One region of the Pseudomonas lutea genome, then DNA from elsewhere that is predicted to be linked to it. Evidence: predicted binding sites of a transcription regulator. Region 1 holds the regulator's gene; the other holds the start of a gene.
What was found. Region 1 encodes FliA, which starts transcription of late flagellar genes. Its sites were predicted from a motif close to CTAAAGTTTNNNNNNNNNNNGCCGNTAA; they were not measured.
Positions count from the first base shown of each region.

Region 2: the regulator FliA is predicted to act here: its motif matches at 1,866-1,893, upstream of LT42_RS13245 (methyl-accepting chemotaxis protein).

Region 1 is NZ_JRMB01000001.1:1,959,690-1,962,896, forward strand. It holds gene LT42_RS08405 (protein phosphatase CheZ) at 1-455, opposite strand, end outside; gene LT42_RS08410 (chemotaxis response regulator CheY) at 475-849, opposite strand; gene fliA (RNA polymerase sigma factor FliA) at 1,090-1,833, opposite strand; gene fleN (flagellar synthesis regulator FleN) at 1,830-2,663, opposite strand; gene flhF (flagellar biosynthesis GTPase FlhF) at 2,782-3,207, opposite strand, start outside.
Region 2 is NZ_JRMB01000002.1:242,833-246,039, forward strand. It holds gene LT42_RS13230 (sensor histidine kinase) at 1-44, opposite strand, end outside; gene LT42_RS13235 (tetratricopeptide repeat-containing response regulator) at 41-1,645, opposite strand; gene LT42_RS13245 (methyl-accepting chemotaxis protein) at 1,953-3,207, shown strand, end outside.

The DNA.
Region 1 (3,207 bases):
AGGAACGTATCGACGCGGCGCGCCAGATCACGAAACTCTTCGGCGCTGATCTCGCGGCGCATGAAGCGTCCCCAGTCGGCGCTCAAGGATTTGGCGTCGGCACTGAGCCCGCTCATCAACGGCGTGCTCTGCTCCACCAGGTCCATGGTCCGGTTGGCCGCGTTTTCGGTCAGCCTGACCACGTACGAGAGCCGCTCGGTGGCGTCGGTGATCTGAGAGACCTCCTCGGCCTGAGGCATGTTCGGGTCGATCTGGAAATTGACGATCGCGCTGTGCAGCTCGCGCGTCAGTTTGCCGACCTCCTGGTACAGGCCTCTGTCCCGGGTCTGGTTAAGCTCATGGATCAGTTGCACGGCATCGCCGAACTTGCCTTTTTCAAGGCTCGCGACCAGCTCTTGTGCGTGTTTCTTCAGGGTTGACTCAAAGTCACCCATTGTCGAATCTTTGGAATCCATAGCGCCCTCGCAGCGGACATCAGCTATTGACGCGCTCGAATATCTTTTCGATTTTTTCTTTGAGCACTTGCGCAGTGAACGGCTTCACCACGTAGCCGTTCACACCGGCCTGAGCGGCTTCGATGATCTGCTCGCGTTTGGCTTCGGCAGTGACCATCAACACCGGCAGACTGCGCAGACGCTCGTCTGCACGCACCTGACGCAGCAGGTCGATGCCGGACATGCCGGGCATGTTCCAGTCAGTGACGAGGAAGTCAAAGGCGCCGCTTTGCAGCATGGGCAATGCGGTGAGTCCGTCATCTGCTTCGGCCGTGTTGGTGAACCCAAGGTCACGCAACAGGTTTTTTATGATCCGCCGCATCGTTGAGAAGTCATCAACGATGAGGATTTTCATGTTCTTGTCCAATTCGACCTCCAAGCAGTCTTTAACGCGTTCAGCACCTGAACGCGCGTTCAATCAATACCGGCGGTGCCGGACATCGGAGGGCTGGGATCGACCGGGACGAGCGCAGCGAAACCGGATCATCTACGACCCGGTTCGACCGACTCCTGCCTGCCTCTTCCACTTCCCGCTCAACGTCTTGCACAGCCGGTCTTACAAGCAACTCGCAGGCCTTGCGGCGTGCGTCAGAATTCAGGAGCGGGCGCGCCACTCGCCAAGACGACCCCGCAGACGCGCGGCGCACTGACTGTGCAGCTGGCTGACGCGCGATTCGCTGACACCCAGTACCTCACCGATTTCCTTGAGGTTCAGCTCTTCGTCGTAGTACAGCGACAACACCAGACGTTCGCGCTCCGGCAGGTTGGCAATGGCCTCCGCCAATGCCGCCTGGAAGCGCTCGTCTTCCAGGTCCCGCGACGGCTCGAGCGACTGGCTCGCGCCGTCCTCGTGCAGCCCTTCATGTTCGCCGTCCTGCAACAGGTCGTCGAAACTGAACAAGCGACTGCCCAGGGTATCGTTCAAAATCCCGTAGTAATCGTCGAGACTCAATTGAAGTTCGGCAGCAACCTCGTGATCTTTAGCGTCACGGCCGGTTTTTGCTTCGATTGCACGAATCGCGTCGCTGACCATGCGCGTGTTGCGGTGGACCGAGCGCGGCGCCCAGTCCCCCTTGCGCACTTCATCGAGCATCGCTCCACGGATACGAATACCCGCGTACGTCTCGAAGCTGGCCCCTTTGGTGGAGTCGTATTTGGTCGAGACTTCGAGCAAGCCGATCATGCCCGCCTGGATCAAGTCCTCGACCTGAACGCTGGCTGGCAGACGTGCCAGCAAGTGATAGGCGATTCGTTTGACCAGCGGGGCATAACGCTCGATCAGCTCATACTGAGAATCTTTGGACGATTTGCTGTACATGCGATAGCCACTTGCTGTCATGAGACGGGCCCTGCGCTGGTGTGATGCACGAGGCGTTCAACGAAAAATTCCAGGTGACCGCGCGGGTTTGCCGGCAGCGGCCAGGTGTCAACTTTCTGCGCGATGGCCTTGAACGCCAGCGCACATTTGGAACGCGGAAACGCTTCGTACACGGCGCGCTGTTTCTGCACCGCCTTGCGTACGCACTCGTCGTACGGCACCGCGCCGACGTACTGCAGCGCCACGTCAAGGAAGCGGTCGGTGACCTTGGTCAGCTTGGCGAAGAGGTTGCGCCCTTCCTGCGGGCTCTGGGCCATGTTGGCCAGCACGCGGAAGCGGTTCATGCCGTAATCGCGGTTGAGCAGTTTGATCAGGGCGTAGGCGTCGGTGATCGACGTAGGCTCGTCGCACACCACCAGCAGCACTTCCTGAGCGGCGCGAACGAAGCTCACCACTGACTCGCCGATACCGGCAGCGGTGTCGATGACCAGCACATCCAGGTTGTCGCCGATGTCACTGAATGCCTGGATCAGCCCGGCATGCTGGGCCGGGGTCAGGTGGACCATGCTCTGTGTCCCCGACGCCGCCGGTACGATGCGCACGCCGCCCGGGCCCTGCAGCAGGACGTCGCGCAGCTCGCACCGCCCTTCGATGACGTCAGCCAGGGTGCGCTTGGGGGTCAGGCCCAACAGTACGTCAACGTTGGCCAAACCCAGATCGGCGTCCAGCAGCATGACGCGACGTCCCAGCTCGGCCAGCGCCAGTGAAAGATTCACTGAAACGTTGGTCTTGCCTACGCCACCTTTGCCACCGGTCACCGCGATAACCTGTACGGGATGCATGCTGCCCATGTTAATTGTTTACCTTGTCTTGCTTAGACCTAAGCCACATGTCGGGCTGCACGTTCAGTGCCTGAACAATGCCTGGCAGACCATCGATGCAGGAAAATTCCACTGTCATTTTCTTCACCTAGCCCGCTCGCTTGCCGGTGCTGTGATAAAGATCCGCAAACATATCCGCCATCGCTTCCTCGCTAGGCTCCTCCTGCATCTGCACGCTGACAGCCCGGCTCACCAATTGGTGCCGACGCGGCAAATGCAGATCGTCCGGTATCCGTGGGCCATCAGTGAGATAGGCCACAGGCAGTTCGTGTGTCACCGCCAGGCTGAGCACTTCGCCCAGGCTGGCGGTTTCGTCGAGCTTGGTCAGGATGCACCCGGCCAGGCCGCAACGTTTATAGCTGTGGTACGCCGCAGACAGCACCTGCTTCTGGCTGGTTGTCGCCAGCACCAGGTAGTTGCGCGCCTTGATGCCACGCCCGGCCAGGGTCTCCAGTTGCAGACGCAATGCCGGATCGCTGGCTTGCAGGCCCGCGGTGTCGATCAACACGACGCG
Region 2 (3,207 bases), on a different contig from region 1:
GCAATCACCATCGAAAAGTCGAGCCCGAGATCCTCATCTTTCATTCGCCGAAAGCCCTGATTCGTAGTTTCTGGAAGCGCTCGAAGCGTGGATCGGTCTCCGGCATCTTGCCCACCAGCTTGAGGCTGTTCTGGCACTCGGCCAGACTCGCCGCGTCGAGATTCTTCACGCCCATGTGCAACAAAGACTGCGCCATGTTGAGGGCGATACTGATGTTTTTCGGCTGCAAGGCCAACCCTTGACGGAACAGATCCTGCGCTTCGCCCAACTTGCCGGCGCGGTAGCAGCGAATCCCCTGCAGGTTGAAGTCGATGGCCGCCTTGCCGGCGCCAAGGATCTCCGGGTCGTCGGTCTGCTTGGCAATGTTCTGCATGACCAGTGGATCGTCGCCATAAATTTCGGCACAGCTTTTCAGAATACCAGCGCCGGCATCTGCCTGACCCAGCGACTTCAGCTGCGACGCCACAGCCAGTGCAGCATCGGCGCTGAGGAACTGCTCCATGCCTTCCAGGCGTTCCATCGCCTGCTCGGTCAGCTTGGCCGCCATTTCAGGGTCCGAAGACGCGACGCTGGTGGCTTTCATCAGGCGCGCGCGCACTTGCAGCCCGGCGTCGTTGCCGTTCTCCTTGGCCACTTCGGTCAGGGTCTGGTTGATCTCCACGCGGGTGCGCGCATCCAGCCCGCGCTCACCGCCCCGGCTGATCAACGCCTGAGCCAGGCCCAGATTGGTTTCAGGGTCTTTGAACCGTGAAAACTGGCCTTGGGAAACGGCCTGGCGATAGGCCTTTGAGGCGCCGTCGAAGTCTTGATTTTCCAGTGCCAGCTTGCCCAGCAGCCTCTGACGCCGTACCGCGTAAGGCGACAGGCGCACCGCTTCTTCGAGCATCTTTTGTGCACGCTTGTTATCGCCGCTGGCCATCAACACATCGGCGAGCCCGTCGTACAACACCGGCATGGCATTGAACGCGCGAATGGCCTCTTCGTACACGGTCTGCGCTTCGGGATTGCGCCCGCGCTTGAACAGCAGCTTGCCCAGCGCTACATACGCCCAGGGTTGCGGCCGGTCGGCCAAGATTGACTTGAGGAACGTCTCGAGCGGCTCGTGCTGGTTGAGATCACGCAGCGCATCGGCCTTGTAGCGCAGGCACAGCGGCGCAAACCGGGGGTCCTGCTTGGTCAGGGCTACACAGGCGGTCAGCACTTCGGCCGGATTGCCCCGGTCCAGCGCCTGCAGAATCGGCTTGAGCAGGGTTTTGCGCTGGACAATCTTTTCCAGCCGCTGGGCCAGGCTCGCGCGGTTGAACGGCTTGGTCAGGTAGGCATCCGGCTCCCACTCCAGCGCACTCATCACCATGGCCTGGCTGTTCTCGGCGGTGACCATGACGAACACGCTTTCGTGGCTGATCAGCCGATCGGTCATCAGGTCTTCAAGCACCTGCTGGCCATTCTTCTTGCCGTCGCCCAGATTGAAATCGTGCAGGATGAAGTCGTAGCGCTTCTGCGAGCACATCTTCAGCGCCTGTTCGCCGGTGTCGGCGGTGTCCACTTCCTTGACACCCAGCTCGCGCAGCATCGACCGGACCGAGCTGCGGAAGTCGGAAAAGTCATCGACGATCAGAAAGGTTTTTTGATTCCACGCCAGCATCGAGATTCCTGCAACGGATAAAAGTCGGCCCTGGGGCACTTACATGAAGTCGGCCATCCGCGCGGTACTCGGCGGAAATAGCCAATGAAGGTGCGGCATGTGCCGCTTGTCCGAGTTATCGGCGGCAGCGAAGCAAAACTTAGCCACGCAACGCCGGAATGTGATGCGGTTCGGGCTCCGTCGAAGTGTGGCCGGTGGCCATCTGGGCGCGATTTCATGGGTAAAGTCCTTGAGGGCGCCGCCGATATCCATTCATGCAATGCATCGCCCAACAGCCGTAACCCCTATCCTCATCCGAGTGCTCTCCATGTCCTGGCTGACCGACCTGAAATTGAAGACCAAGTTGCTCTCGGCTTTTTGCCTGTGCGCATTGATCACCGTCGTGGTGGGCGTGCTGGGGCAGAGTGGTATCGCCCGGCTGTACGATTTGTTCCAGGGCACCGTCAACAACAACATGGCCTCGATTGCCAAGATTGACTCGGTCAAAGCCAATGTCATTGCGACCAACCGCGACTTCTTTAAAGTCATCGGCCTGAGCGCACTCAAAGCCAGCCCCGACGATATCAATGCGGCGATCCAGTCGCTGAAAGAAAACCAGGCCCAGGCCGAAGCCGACTTCAAGATTTACCGGGCCACACCCCTGCAGGCCGATGAAAAAGCCGCTGGCGACGACTTCGAGCGTGACTGGGTGACCTACATCAGCGCTGCGCTTGGCGCACTGACGGTGGTGCAAAGCGGGGATCTGGACCAGGCCAGCAAATTGGCAGCCAGCAGCGTGACGCCGAGCTATCGCAAGACCATGGGCGAGCTCAAGATCATGATTGAGTCCAACGCCAGGCAAGCCAGGGAACAGGCCCAGGCCGGGGTTGAAACCGACCGCCAGGTAACGTGGACGCTGATCATCGGCTCCTTGATTGCAGTGATCTGCGCCATCACCCTTGGCCTGTTGGTGACGCGGATGATTACGCAGCCGATCTACCAGTCGGTGGCCAGCGCCACCCGAGTAGCGGGCGGCGATTTGAGTCAGGCCGTCCAGCTCGGCGGCCAGGATGAAACCGGTCAATTGCTCAAGGCATTGGCCGACATGCAGGGCAGCCTCAAGGGCACGGTCCAGCAAATCGCCAGCGCGTCTGACCAACTCGCGTCCGCGGCCGAGGAACTGACGGTGGTGACGGACGACAGCAACCGCGGGCTGATGCGTCAGAACGATGAAATTCAGCAAGCCGCGACGGCCGTCAACGAGATGACCGCCGCAGTGGAAGAAGTGGCGCGCAATGCCGCGAGCGCGTCGCAAGTGTCTGCGCAGACTTCCGAGGATGCCATCAAGGGTCAGCAACAGGTGCAGCAGGCGGTCAGCGCGATGAACACGATGACGGTGGAAATCACCGAATCGACCCAGCGTGTCGAAGCGCTGGCCGGGCAGATCCGTGACATCACCAAAGTGCTGGACGTGATCCGCGGCATCGCCGAACAGACCAACCTGCTGGCACTCAACGCGGCCATCGAAGCAGCTCGTGCGGGCGAGCAGGGTCGAGGCTTTGCGGTGGTGGCAGACGAAGTAC